DNA from 2 places in the Glutamicibacter soli genome. Region 1 is predicted to be linked to the other one. Evidence: riboswitches for the same ligand, from Rfam matches in the RefSeq annotation. Region 1 holds a riboswitch; the other holds the start of a gene.
What was found. A riboswitch is a leader RNA that binds a small molecule or an ion and turns the genes downstream of it on or off. The one in region 1 is predicted to bind thiamine pyrophosphate.
Positions count from the first base shown of each region.

Region 1 (7,154 bases):
CTGTTTCTTGCTGTGGTCAGGCATACGATTCTGGACCAGCAAATTTCAGCATGGATACTGCGTCCCGGCTCGAGGTTCGTAAACGGCCTCTTTCGGACAAGTGCCGATGCGCACCTCTGTGCTTCGGCTCTCATCGGACTTTCCTTGAAACCCTGAGCACCACGTAAGCCACCTACCGCTAGATCCACTCGGCCTCGGGACAGGAACACTCCAGCATTGGTGGCATGGCGGTCGCAGATGCGCACGCTACGAGACCACGTCCTTGGAACTGCCGAGTCGACGGTTCGTTCCATTAACAGTATTTTCCCCGGTAAACACTCACGAAGGATAAAAATGATATTCACGAATAAGGTTGCACTCGTTACAGCAGCGGGCGCGGGGATCGGCCGCGCAATTTCCTTGCGACTGGCCGCTGAAGGAGCTGCAGTCATCGTCTCAGATGTGAACGACGAAGCTGGTAGGGAAACCGTCGCGCTCATTGAGGTTGCAGGAGGACGCGCCGCATACAAGCACGCGAATGTCGCTGATGTCGACGAGGTCGGGCAGCTGGTGCCGTTCGCCCTGGACGCCTACGGACGTCTGGACATGGCTGTGAACAACGCTGGACTAGGGGTGAGTCCGAAACCAGTTCAGGAAATCTCCATCCCGGAATGGGACCGCGCGGTGAATGTGACCCTGCGTGGTACTTTCCTGTCCATGCAGTCGCAGATTGCCCACTTCACCCAGCAAGGACATGGAGGAATTGTAAACATCGCCTCCCTTGCCGGAATTAGTGCGACCCCCGACATGACACCTTACGGAGCCGCGAAACACGGCGTGGTTTCGTTGACACGCAGTGTCGCCAAAGAGACTGCCAGTCTTGGTATCAGGGTCAACGCGGTAGCACCGGGCGCAATTGAAACTGCGGCGCTGGCATCCCTGCCGTCTGAGGTCAAGGCAGCACAAATTGCCCGGATCCCCATGAAGCAGATGGGAAAACCCGATGATATCGCAAATGCCGTTGCATTCCTTCTGTCCGACCAAGCATCCTTCATCACGGGAGTGGTACTGCGGGTTGACGGCGGAACCGAGGCATAGAGGATCGGGTCCCAAACTCCATGCTAATGCGTGAGGATTCCTAGACAAGATCGGAATCCACAGGTCCAACGGCTGTTGCAAAACCTGATTAAACAGGAACTGTAACGGCCGTGGCCTATTTAAGCAGGGGAATCAGAAACTTCACGTTTTGTTGGGTTGCACCGTCGCATCTCTACAACCGAGCACCGGTACTTAACAGGAGTCCTAGACCGGCCCACCTTGGTCCAGCTTGGCATGGCGCATGGGAATGTTGGTTAGTCGCGGAAGTCGTCTTCGGAGGGGCGGACCCGGTCATCGGCACGAGGGTAAGACTGAAGCAGGGTGGCAATGCGAGCAACCGCAGGAGGGCGTGAGTACCACCTTGAGAGAGGAGAAACTTTTGGAAATCAACGAGAACCAGGCTTCCGGCGTGCCGTATACCAAGGGCCAAGGGATTCCACTAGTCCTGATTCACGGGCACGGGGTCGACCACCGGATTCTCCTGGCCCTGGACGAGGTGCTGGCGGCGACCGGTGTTTTCCAACGGATCTACGTCGACCTTCCCGGCATGGGAGGCACCGCTGCACTGGACGGCGCCGGCGGCCTGCCGGAAATCGCCGACTGGCTTGAGCAGCTGATCCGGCGGCAGTGCGGGGAACGGCCGTTCGCGATGATCGGCAACTCGCTCGGGTCGCTGCTGGCCCAGGAGATGGCGGACCGCTTCGGCCCCCAGGTAGTCGGCATGGCGATGCTGGCGCCCTTGGTGTATCCCGCGCATTCGCAGCGGACCGTGCCGCCGCGGGAAATCCTGCTGCAGGATCCCGAGCTGCTGGCCGGGCTGCCGACGCAGGACGCGGATCATTATCAACAGATGTCGGTGCTCCAAACGGTGGAGAACTTCCAACGCTTCCGCACCCACGCGCTGCCCGGGATCCGCGCGGTGAACCTGCGTTCGCTGGCCAAGCTGTCCAAACGCTACTTCCTGGACGAGCTGCCGGTCGAGCGGACCTCCCAGCTGGCCTGCCCGGTGCTGATGCTGTGCGGGATGCAGGACCACGTCACCGGTTTCGCCGATCCGGGCAGGCTCGCTGCGAGGTATCCATCGGCCGAAATCGTTGTCGTTCCCGCGGCGGGGCACAACGTGCACCTTGACCAACCCGATATTGCGGCAGAAGAAATTACCGCCTGGAGCCGGGCCGTGCGTGCCTTTGCCGGGTCGTGAGTTGTAACAGTCGGAGATCCCGTGCCCGCTTTCACGGCACAGATGAGTCGGTACTTGTTACCAATCCGTGCTTCTCTGTGGCATCCCACTAGGAGAAAATCATGAGACAACACGCGGAGTATTCCACGGCTGGAAGGAGTTCAGATGTCTGAGAGGCTCGTTCTTCGCAACTGGACCAGCGTGGAGGAAGTACCCGAACTCCTGGATGTCTGGCGCAACTCGGTGGAGGGAGGACGCGACTTCCTCTCGGCCGCCGACGTGGACGCCGTTGCCAACGCTCTTGAAGCGGTCTACTCCCAGCGCGTCTCGGTGCGGATCGCCCAGCTGGGCAAGGAGATCATCGGCTTCGCCGCCTGGAGCGAAACACAGATCGAGCTCTTGTGGGTACGCCACCACGACCGCCACCACGGCGTGGGCAGCGCGCTGCTGAATGACATCCTCGCGCTGTGCCCGGCGGCCTGCATCCTGATCAATGGGCAGAACGCGAGCACCCTCTCGTTTTTTCTCGACCACGGGTTCCAGATCGAAAAGGAAGCCGAGCACACCGACCAGCTGGCCCGGATCCAGCTGCGCCATGTCCGGCTTTCGGCCCCGGACGTGTCACGATAGATCCATGAGCGAAAACACCCGTGAACTGCGTGAAGTCAAAGTCGAACGAGTAGAGTCCAAAAGGTACCGGGCGACCAGCGGCGAAACCGGTGCCAGCCTGGAATTCGGCCAGGGCGAAGGGCTGCTGACCCCGGTGGAGCTGCTGCTGGCGGCCATCGCCGGCTGCTCGGCCATCGACGTCGACGTGGCCACCACGCGCCGCAGCGAGCCGGAGAAGTTCGAGGTGGCCGCCAGCGGCTACAAGCTGAGCGAGGAGGGCGCCGGACGCATGGAGGACATCAAGATGTCCTTCGACCTGAAGTTCCCGGACACCGACGAGGGCCGCAAGGCCGCCGGCATGGTCGAGCGCATCGTGAAGCTCTCCCACGACAAGTACTGCACGGTCTCGCGCACCGTCGAGCTGGGGGCCAAGGTCACCAGCGAGATCGCTGACTAGCGAACCTCCGGCCGCGGCGGGAAGCCGGCAGGGAGCCGGCGCATCACAACGCCGCATCACAACATAGTCAACATGCAACTGCCCGGTGCAGCGGCTCGTGGGGCGGATTCGGGAAGACCGAATCCGCACGAGCGCTGCCCGGGCAGTTGCGCGTGCGCCGCCGCGCAGGGGAGCGTGCCCCGAGCGCGGACGGCGGAAGCCTAACGCTGGGCCAGGACCTGGAAGGTGATGGTTCCCTCGGCATCCACGTTCGCGTCGAGCACCTTGTCATCCAGGGCGTCGGTGACCAGCTCGTCGAGGAAGACGGGACTGCCCTCGCCCTGGATCACCTGGTCCGCCGGCTGCGGGCCGTCGACGACCCGCACGGCGAAACGCGCGGTCTGCTGGCTTTCGGTCTCGTCGGCGGGCTGGATGCGGAGCCCCGCCTCGTTGTCCTCCGTCTGGTTGGTGACCAGCGAGGTCACGATCGCATCGGCCTGATCGGTCAGTGTCAGCACTGTATTCTCCTTCCGGTTGCGGTGCCGCCCGGTTCCGGGCAACTTCACGCAACGCTTCCGTACGAGCCGGGGCGCGGGCAAACGAACTCATGGATCTTTGAGGATTTACCCATCCGGCACCTTGGAACGAGGCGCGCCCGGGACTCCCGGACCGGCTGCGCCGCGCGCGAAGATGACGCGCCCGCGGCGCAGAGTTGGCATTTGTGGTGCAGCTCATGCCTATAATCGCTTCAACTCCGCGGGAGCCTGAACCGACCAGGCTGAGAGGGCACCGAGCCGACCGCTACACCTGATGCGGGTCATGCCGCCGTAGGAAGGAAGTGCCGTCGTTGCACGTTGCCATCATCGGGGCCGGGATCATCGGCCTGTCCACCGCCTTCGAACTGCGTTCGCGCGGCTGCGAGGTCACCGTCATCGACCCGGATCCCGGGCAGGGGGCCAGCCGCGCCGCGGCCGGCATGCTCGCCCCAGCCGCCGAAACCACCTGGGGCCACGGAATCCTGCACGAGCTGCTCGGCGCCTCCAACCAGGCCTACCCGGACTTCGTGCAGCGCATCGAGCAGGCCACCGGCCGGCGCCCGGACTACCTGCAGAACGCAACCCTGGTGGTCGCCGCCGAACCGGCCGACCGCGATGCCCTGCACGAACTGGTGCAGCTGCAGGCCTCCCTGGGCTTCAGCGCACAGACCCTGCTGCCCAGCGCCGCCCGCCGGCTGGAACCGGCGCTGGCCAGCAACATCGCCGGCGCGGTGCGCTGCGCCGGGGACCACCAGATCGACCCGCGCTCCGTGGTGGCGATCCTGGCCGGGCACCTGGACGCCCAGCTGGTCCGCGAACCGGCCGTCGAGCTGCTGCAGCGTGCCGGGACCACCCACGCGGTGCGTACCGGCAGCGGCCGGATCATCGAGGCGGACCAGGTGGTGCTCGCCGCGGGCCTGGGCACCGTGGCCGGGACACCGGAACTTCCGCTGCGCCCGGTCTACGGGGACATCTTCCGGCTGCAGGGCCCTGCGGGCCCGCGGCTGCTCACGCACACGGTGCGCGGGATCGTGCGCCGCGACCCGGTCTACCTGGTGCCGCGCGCGGACGGCTCGCTGGTGCTGGGCGCCAGCAGCCGCGAGGACGGCAACGAGGCGGTCAACATCGGGCAGATGCACAAGCTGCTGGACAACGCCCGCCGCCTGGTGCCCGGGATCGTCGACTGCTCGCTGAACGAGGTCATCGCCCGCGCCAGGCCCGGCACCCCCGACGACCGGCCGCTGATAGGGCGGCTGGATGACGGAATGGTGCTCTCCACCGGCTATTCCCGCCACGGGGTGCTGCTCACCCCCTTCGGCTCCTCGCTGACCGCGGACCTGGTCCTGAGCCAGCCGCCGCACGCAGAGCACGCCCGGGCCGTGGACCCCGCGCGCTTCAGCGGCGGGAGTGCGCCGGACCCGGCAGGACTTTCCCGAGCTGAACCGTCCCGAACCGATCCTTCACGACTTGCACCGACCCGAATGGAGCTGCACCCATGACCATCGACATCACGCTGAACTCAACCCCCACCACGATCCAGCAGGGTTCCACCCTGCGCGATCTGGTCTCTTCGCACTTGGGCCGCGAACTTGACGAACAGGGCCAGGCCGCCGACGGCACCAAGCTGGGCCTGGCCGTCGCCGTGAACGGCGCGGTGGTCCCGCGCAGCGCTTGGGCGCAGCGGGAATTGGCCGCCGGCCACACCGTCGAACTCGTCACCGCCGCCCAGGGAGGCTGAACCAATGCAGCGCAGCACGCAGAACACCACTGAAACCACCGCCGCCGCGGACCTCACCGAGCTGGATGCCGTCAACGACGCCTTCGAGGTGGCAGGGCGCAGCTTCGGCTCCCGGCTGATCCTGGGCACCGGCGGGGCCACCTCGCTGAGCACCCTGGAGCAGGCGCTCGCGCTCTCCGGCACCGAATTGACCACGGTGTCCATCCGGCACTACTCGGCCGGCGGCTCGGCCAGCGTGTACGAGCTGCTGCAGCGCCACGGCATCGCCGCGCTGCCGAATACCGCTGGCTGCTTCACCGCCCGCGACGCGATCCTCACCGCCCACCTGGCGCGCGAGGCGCTGGAAACGAACTGGGTGAAGCTGGAGGTGATCGCCGACGAGCACACCCTGCTGCCCGACCCGCTGGAGCTGTTCGCCGCCGCCGAGCAGCTGGTCGCCGACGGCTTCGAGGTCTTCGCCTACACCAACGACGACCCTGCGCTGGCCGCCCGGCTGCAGGACGCCGGGGTCGCGGCGGTCATGCCGGCCGGGGCGCCCATCGGCTCCGGGCTGGGCATCCTGAACCCGCACAACATCGCCACCATCGTCTCCCGCGCCACCGTCCCGGTGATCCTGGATGCCGGGGTGGGTACCGCTTCCGACGCCGCGAAGGCGATGGAGCTGGGCTGCGACGCGGTGCTGCTGGCCAGCGCCGTGACCCGCGCCCACAACGCCCCGCTGATGGCCGCCGCGATGCGCGACGCCGTGCGCGCCGGACGCGCCGCCCGGCTGGCGGGGCGCATCCCGGTGCGCGACACCGCGCTGGCCTCCTCCCCGGGCGAGGGAATGATGCAGGCGCTGATCGGGGACTTCTCGTGAGCGGCCGCGCACCGCTGGTCGCACCGCGCACCGCGCTGGACCCTGCCCAGCTGGCCCGCTATTCCCGGCACCTGACCCTGCCCGGGGTCGGGGAGGAAGGCCAGCGCCGCATCGCCGCCGCGCGCGTGCTGGTCATCGGCGCCGGGGGACTGGGCAGCCCGATCTCCAGCTACCTGATCGCCGCCGGGGTGGGCACGCTGGCGGTCATGGACGACGACACCGTGGAGCTGTCCAACCTGCAGCGCCAGATCATGCACCGCCAGTCGGACGTCGGGGCGCGCAAGGTCGACTCGGTGCCCCGGCTGGCGGCGCAGCTGAACGACCAGGTCCAGGTGGTTCCCCTGGGGCAGCGGCTGACCCCGGACAACGCGCTGGAGCTGTTCGCCGGCTACGACCTGGTGATCGACGGCAGCGACAACTTCGCCACCCGCTACCTGTCAAACGACGCCGCCGAGCTGACCGGAACCCCGCTGGTGTGGGGCACGCTGTTCCAGTTCTCCGGCCAGGTCTCGGTGTTCGACCCGCGCACCGGGCCGATGCTGCGCGACCTGTTCCCGGAGATCCCGGACGCGGACTCGGTACCCAGCTGCGCCGAGGGCGGCGTGTTCGGCGCGCTGTGCGGGGTGGTCGGCTCGATCATGGCCGTCGAGGCGCTGAAGCTGATCACCGGAACCGGTGAAACCCTCTCCGGCAAGCTCTGGCTCTACGACGCGCTGAGC
Region 1 is NZ_CM125969.1:2,486,662-2,493,815, reverse strand. It holds gene ACTX90_RS11745 (SDR family NAD(P)-dependent oxidoreductase) at 238-1,077, shown strand; gene ACTX90_RS11740 (alpha/beta fold hydrolase) at 1,427-2,278, shown strand; gene ACTX90_RS11735 (GNAT family protein) at 2,423-2,887, shown strand; gene ACTX90_RS11730 (OsmC family protein) at 2,892-3,323, shown strand; gene ACTX90_RS11725 (hypothetical protein) at 3,524-3,820, opposite strand; TPP riboswitch at 4,049-4,153, shown strand; gene thiO (glycine oxidase ThiO) at 4,141-5,337, shown strand; gene thiS (sulfur carrier protein ThiS) at 5,334-5,576, shown strand; gene ACTX90_RS11710 (thiazole synthase) at 5,581-6,435, shown strand; gene ACTX90_RS11705 (ThiF family adenylyltransferase) at 6,432-7,154, shown strand, end outside.

Region 2 (7,154 bases), 340 kb from region 1:
GGCCGCGATGGCCGCGGCGCCCAGCAGGACGCCGGCGGCCAGCACCGCACCGTCGCGCCGGGTGAAGGTGGCGGTGCGGATCCAGGTGCGCTGCCCGGTGCCGAAGCCCTTGGCCTCCATGGTCGTGGCCAGGCGCCCGGCCCGGCGGATCGCCTGCACCAGCAGCGCCAGTAGCTGGCCGAGCTTCGCACCCACGCGCTGGCGCACGGTGCCCAGGTTGCCGATGCCGCGGGCCCGCCGCGCCAGGGTCAGCGTGGTGAATTCCTCCACCATCAAGCCCAGCAGGCGCATGCCCGCCAAGGCACCGAGCACAAAACGGTGCGGCACCTTCAGCTGCTGGGACAGCGCGCCGCCCAGGTCGCTGGGGTTCGTGGTGGACAGCAGCAGCACCATCGGCACCGCCATGGCCAATGCGCGCAGCCCCGTGGCGACGCCTCCGGCCACCGAGCCCTCGGTGATGTCGAAGATCCCCAGATCCAGCAGCACCCGTCCCGAATCCTGGCCCACCAGGGCGATGCCCCAGGCCGCCAGGACGCCGGCCGCCAGCAGCGGCCAGCCGCGGCGGAAGAACCCGCCGATGCCCAGCCCCGCCAGCGGCAGCATCAGCAGCGTGGCCGCGATGACCACCGCCGCCGAAACCCAGTCCACCGTGCTGATCAGCGGCAAAGTGGCCCCGGCGATCGCGCCGAACTTGGCCAGCGGATTGATCTTCGCCAGCCAGCTGTCCCCCACTGGGGCGTCCAGCATCGGCCCCGACGAGGTCCTCGCGGCGGCCACCTCGGCCGGCGCCAGCACCAGCTCGTCGGCCCCCAGCGCCGCGGCGAAATGCTCGTCATGGGTCACCGCGATGATCGCGGTGGATTCGGCGAGTTCCTCGATGAGCAGTTGCGCCAGCTCGCGCCAGGTGTTCGCGTCCTGCCCGAAGGTCGGCTCGTCAAGGATCACCACGTCCGGCGAGGCGGCCAGCACTGTGGCCACCGACAACCGGCGCTTCTCCCCTCCGGAAAGCGTGAACGGGTTGGCTTCGGCCAAGTCCTGCAGGCCAAGCCGCTCCAGCAACTCCTGCACCCGGGCCTCGACCTGCCGCGGATCGTACTTCTGCTCCTCGGCCGCGCCGTGCCTGGCGCGCAGCGGCGCGAAAGCCAGCTCCTCGCGCACGGACTGGGTGACGAACTGGTGCTCGGGTTCCTGGAACACCGAGCCGATGCGGGCGACCAGCGCTCCGGCCTTCCAGCTGAACGGCGAGGGCGGCAACCCGTCGGCCAGCTGGGGGCTGGCGGCGAACTGGCCTGACACAGGTTGCAGCAGCCCGCCCAGGGTCAGTGCCAGCGTGGACTTCCCTGCCCCGTTCTCCCCGCGGATCACCAGGGCCCTGCCGCCGGTGACCTCGAAGCTGGCCGGGGCGGTGCGCACAGCATGCTCGCCCCGCGCGCAAACCAGCTCCTCGGCGTGCAGCATCGGGGCGCCGCCGGCCCTCGGCGCCGGTGAGGTCTGCGGAACATAGCCCGGAATCCAGACCCCTGCCTGCGCCAATTCGGCGCGCACCGCCGCGTCCCCGGCCAGCGCCTCGGGGTGCAGGTCGTGGGCGATCCCCCCGCCGGGGGCCAGCACCAGCACCCGATCCACCTGCCGGGCCCACGCCTCCAGCCGGTGCTCCACCACGATCAGCGTCGCCCCGGTGGACTCCACGGCGCCGATCACTGCATCGCGCAACGGCGGGATGCTGCCCGGGTCGATATTCGCGGTCGGCTCGTCAAGCAGCATCAGCCCGGGGCGCATGGCCAGGATCCCGGCCAGGGCCAGGCGCTGCTTCTGCCCGCCGGACAGTTCCTGCGTGCGATGTTCGTAGCCCAGTGCGCCGAGCCCCACGGCGTCAAGCGCCTGCGGGATCCGCTCGCGGATCTCCTGCGGGTCGACACCCAGGTTCTCGGCGCCGAAGGCGACGTCGTCACCCACCCGGCTCTGCACCACCTGGGTTTCCGGATCCTGCTGCATCAGGCCCACCGGGAAGCTGCGCGCGAACGCATCCTGCCCGCCGACCAGCAGCTCGCCGGTGGGACCGGCGTCCTGGTCGACTTCGAGCACGCCGGCCAGCGCATGCAAGAAGGTGGATTTGCCGGCCCCCGACGGGCCCAGCAGGAGCACCTTCTGACCTGCAGGGATCTGCACGTCAAGTCCGGCGATGGCCGGGCGGTCGCGCTCGGCATGCTGCCAGGTGAAGCCGCGCGCGCTGATCTCCACACCCTGCCGGGTCAGCGGGGCCGTACGCCCGATGGCGGCGGCGCTCATTTGCGCACCGCAAGCGCCGGTTCCAGGTGCGCGCGGCGGCTGGCGAGGTTGCTCAGCGCGCCGGTGCGGGCCAGCGCCCGGGTAATCCACCAGGACAGCAGGCCGGCGACCACCAGGCCAGACACGGCGGTGGCTCCCACGTGGAACAGCTTCATGGACTCGGTGTATTCGGCCACGCTGCCCACGACGTAGGCTTCGCTGAGGCCGGCAAACAGGCCCGAGCCCAGGCCTGCAAGCAACGCCACCGGCAGGTTCCAGCGGCGGTAGCGGAACAGCGCGAACACCAGCTCGGCGCCCAGCCCCTGGACCAGGCCGGAAATCAGCACCGGCATGCCCCAGTGCGTGCCCAGCAGCGCCTCGACCACGGCGGCCAGCACCTCGCAGAACAGTGCGGCGCCGGGCTTGCGGATGATCAGCGCGCCGAGCACCGCCGGGAACAGCCACAGGCCGGTAAGCAGGGCAGTGCCGGGTGGGAAGGCGGTGAAGGCCAGCGAGAACAGGCCGTAGCTCGCGGACCAGGCCCAGAAGACCACGCCGGAAGCGACGGCGATGACCGAGGCGATGACGATATCGACTACGCGCCAGGTGCTGCGCTGCGTCGTGCGGGTTGTGCTCATGAGGTGTCCTCCTTGATCAGGAGGGGGGATGAACGGAATCGGGGCGCTGTCCAGCGCCGGTCCGCATCCGAGATGCTCGACTTCCTTCGCCGGTACTAACCGGAGCAGGTTCGAGGGTCTGCGATCTATCGCACTCTCAGCGCCTTTCGCCGCGAACGGCTTGACGCTCCCCTGTCGGAATAATTACTGCCCACCCACCATACCGCAGGTAAGCTGGCAACGGAACGATAAGTCACAACGTTGAACGTGAGGTCCACATGAACGCAGTACAAAAGCTCATCGCAACCGGCATTTCCCTGGGTGCGGGCTTCCTCGGCAGCAAGCTGGTCGATCAGGTCTGGAAGGGTTTCACCGGCAACACCGCCCCGCGCAAGGGCAGCGAGGAAGCCGCCGAGGCTTCCATGCGCCAGGCGCTGGGCTTCGCCGTGTTCTCCGCCGTGGTCGCAGCGGTCATCCAAGTGCTGGCTGATCGCGGCACCACCAAGGCCATCGCCAAGTTCACCAAGTAGCACTCCAGCGCAACAGCAGCGGGGCATTGCCTGCTCAGGGAATGGCCCGCTGCTGTTGGTTGAAGTTATTTCGCGTCCGGCCCGGTCTCCTGCGGATCAATTTCCGGCACGGTCCCGGTGTGCGGGGCGGAGGTCACCTTCTCCACGACCTGGCGCAGCTCGTCGGAGTACAGGGTCTCCTTGGCCGCGTGCTTGGTGCGGTAGCCGGCGCGGCCGATCATGTGCGCAGACACCGGGGCGGTCAGCAGCTGCATCGCCCAGGCAAGGACGAGGACCGGGATGACGGTCCAGCTGCGCAGGTGGATGGCCAGTCCGGCGAAGATCAGCAGGAAGCCCAGCACCTGGGGTTTGGTGGCCGCATGCATGCGGGTGAGCATGTCGGGAAAGGTCAGCAGGCCGATGCCGGCAATCAGGGACATCAGGCAGCCCAGAATCAGCAGCACGGCGACGAGGATGTCGAGGAAAAGGTCCATTACGCGTTCCTCTGATCCGAGACATAGCGCGAGACGGTCACCGAGCCGATGAACCCGATGGTGCAGGCGGCGACCACGAACAGCACGTAGTCGGTATGCCTGTTCAACGCCATCTCCAGGCACAGGGCCGCGGAGATGATCAGCAGCATGACATCCAGGGCCAGCACCCGGTCGAGGATCGAGGGGCCTTTCGCCACACGGACCAGGCAGGCGATGGCGCCCAGCCCGAGCAGGCTGCCGCAGATCCAGACGACAACTTCGATCATGGCTTCTCCTTTGTCCTTCTCACGCGGGGGCTGCATTCGTTCTTGATGGCTTCGTACTCGTCCTGGCTGCCGATGGCCATGATCAGGCGGCGTTCGATGTCGCGGATGTTCTCCCGCGCCTTCGCGACCTCCTGGGCCGAGTCGACGTCGATGTAGTGCAGATACAGGGTCGAGGAGCTGCGGTCCACGTCGAGCACGAAGGACCCGGGAATCAGCGTCAGCACATGGCCCACGGTCATCACGATCAGGTCCGAGTCGGTGCGCAGCGGCACCGCGATCACCGAGCTGCGCGTCTTCTTCCCGCGCACCACCGCCAGCCAGGCGACGTGCACGCTGGCGGCGACGACCTGGCCCAGGAACCATCCGAACAGCTTGACGCAGTACCAGAGGTTCAGCCGCCCGGAGAGCACCACCGGCGGCAGCGGGAACAGGTTCACGATGACCAGCGCGATGACGGCGCCAAAGATCAGGTTGCCCGGGGAGAAGTCCTGCCAGAGCGCTCCCCAGACGAAAACCAGCAGGAGCAGCAGCGGCCACTCCTGCTTGAGCGTGGCGCGGTGGCGGACGCCGGCGGTGTCCAGCGCGTCGTCGATGCGCTGGTCGCGCGGGGCCAGGTTCTTATTCGGCATGTTGTCCCTCCGCTCAGTAACTCAGGATGGCGTTGATGTACGGTTCGTGGGCGATCAGCTGCGCCGCCACTCGCTGGCAGAACTCGAAGATCGGCCCGGCGAACACCGTCAGCGCGATGCCCGCCACCACCAGCGAGCCGGTGGCGTAGCGCATGCCCCAGGGCAGCGTCTCGGATTCGAGTTCGCGGGCCAGCTTCAGGCCCAGGTGCGGCGCCTGGGCGCCGCCGGCGGCGGTCTGGTCCGCGACCTTCGCCGCCTCGTCCACCAGGTCCGGGTTGGGGATCTCGGCGTCCGCCGCGCGGCGCCAGAACATGCGGGCCCACACGCGGATGATCGCCAGCAGGGTCAGCAGGCTGGTCAGCAGGCCGGCGGCGATGACCGCCCAGGTCAACGCGTCTGCATCCTGCGCGGCCGCATGCAGCAGCCCGAACTTGCCCAGGAAGCCGGAGAACGGCGGGATGCCGCCCAAATTGATGGCCGGGATGAAGAACAGCAGCGACAGCGCCGGGGACAGCTTGGCCAGCGAGCCCAGCCGGGTCACGTTCGCGCTGCCGGCGCGGCGCTCGATCAGCCCCGCCACCATGAACAGCGAGGTCTGCACGATGATGTGGTGGCCGACGTAGTAGATGGTCGCCGCGATGGCCAGCTCGCCGCCCACGGCCACGCCGAAGATCAGGTAGCCGATGTGGCTGGTCAGCGTGAAGGACAGCATACGCTTGAAGTCGGTCTGCGCGATCGCGCCGAGGATACCGATGACCATGGTCAGCGCCGCGACCACCAGCAGCCCGGCGTTCACCGCGCCTCCCGGGAACAGCAGCGTCTCGGTGCGCACGATCGCGTACACCCCCACCTTGGTCAGCAGGCCGGCGAACACCGCGGTCACCGGGGCCGGGGCCGTCGGATAGGAGTCCGGAAGCCACAGCGACAGCGGGAAGACCGCCGCCTTGATGCCGAAGGCGATCAGCAGCAGCACATGCAGGATCAGCTGCGGTCCCTGGTCAAGCTGCGGCAGCTTCACTGCCAGGTCCGCCATGTTCACGGTGCCGGTCGCCGCGTAGGTCATCGCGATGCCCATCAGGAAGATCACCGAGGAGACCACGGAGACCACCACATAGGTGGTGCCCGCGCGGATGCGCTCGGCAGTGGCGCCCAGGGTCAGCAGCACGTAGCTGGCGGTCAGCAGGATCTCGAAGCCGACATACAGGTTGAACAGGTCAGCTGCCAGGAACGCGTTGGACACGCCGGCCAGCAGGATCAGGTAGGCCGGGTGGAACACCGACACCGGCCCGGGTTCGTCCCCGTCGGCCAGGCCCTGGCTGGTCGCGTAGAACAGCACCGCCAGCGACACCAGGGTGGAGATCAGCAGCATGAAGGCGCTGAAGCCGTCGACCATCAGCGAGATGCCCCACGGCGACTGCCAGCCGCCGATATGCACCGCGTAGCTCTCCCCGCCCCACACGGCGGCCAGCATACCGGCCTCCAGGAGCAGGGTCACGCACAGGATGCCGATGGTGATCAGGCGCTGCAGCTTGATGCGGCGGCGGACCAGGAAGGCGGCGCCGGCGCCGAAGATCGGCAGCACCACCGCCAGCGGAGCAAGATCCAGGAAATTCACTCTTCCCCCTCGCGAATCGGTCGGCCTTCTTCGTCAACGAACTCGGTCGTGTCCTCGGCCACCGGCGAATCTTCCTCTTCGTCATAGGCGGTGGACTGCGACACCTTGATGTCTTCGGTGTCGTCGGCCAGCACGTCGGCGCTGGTCAGCGTCCAGGAGCGGTAGATCATCGCGAGCAGGAACGCGGTCACCGCGAAGGTGATCACGATCGCGGTCAGGATCAGCGCCTGCGGCAGCGGGTCGGAGTACTGGTCCGCGGGCAGGTCGGGCTTGAACAGCGGCGCCGCGCCCTTGCGCCCGCCGGCCGTCAGGATCAGCAGGTTCACCCCGTTGCCCAGCAGCATGATGCCCAGCAGCACGCGGGTCAGGGTGCGTTCGAGCACCAGGTAGAACCCGGTGGCCAGCAGCACCCCGGTGATGACCAGGAAAGTGATGTTCACGCTCATCGGCCGACTCCCGTCTGCGACGCTTGGATTGGGTCATGCTGTTCGATGGGGCTGCGGCCCTCGGATAGCAGGTCGATCTCGCTGCCCAGCGAGCGCAGCACGTCCTGCACCAGGCCGAGCACCACCAGGTACACGCCGATGTCGAAGATCGTGGAGGTCACGAACTTGTGCTCGCCGAAGACCGGAAGCCAGAACTCCCACGCGTAGGTCGTGAAGATCTCGTCCCCCGCGAACAGCGGCATGATCCCGGACAGCCCTGCCAGCGCGATGCCGCCGCCGATCAGCATGCCCGGGGCGATGCGCATTGACT
Region 2 is NZ_CM125969.1:2,826,030-2,833,183, forward strand. It holds gene ACTX90_RS13425 (ATP-binding cassette domain-containing protein) at 1-2,289, opposite strand, end outside; gene ACTX90_RS13430 (ECF transporter S component) at 2,286-2,906, opposite strand; TPP riboswitch at 2,971-3,089, opposite strand; gene ACTX90_RS13435 (DUF4235 domain-containing protein) at 3,164-3,415, shown strand; gene mnhG (monovalent cation/H(+) antiporter subunit G) at 3,481-3,888, opposite strand; gene ACTX90_RS13445 (MrpF/PhaF family protein) at 3,888-4,154, opposite strand; gene ACTX90_RS13450 (Na+/H+ antiporter subunit E) at 4,151-4,783, opposite strand; gene ACTX90_RS13455 (Na+/H+ antiporter subunit D) at 4,797-6,398, opposite strand; gene ACTX90_RS13460 (Na(+)/H(+) antiporter subunit C) at 6,395-6,844, opposite strand; gene ACTX90_RS13465 (Na+/H+ antiporter subunit A) at 6,841-7,154, opposite strand, start outside.
Region 2: linked by a shared signal. The riboswitch ahead of ACTX90_RS13430 (ECF transporter S component) and the one ahead of thiO (glycine oxidase ThiO) in region 1 are both predicted to bind thiamine pyrophosphate.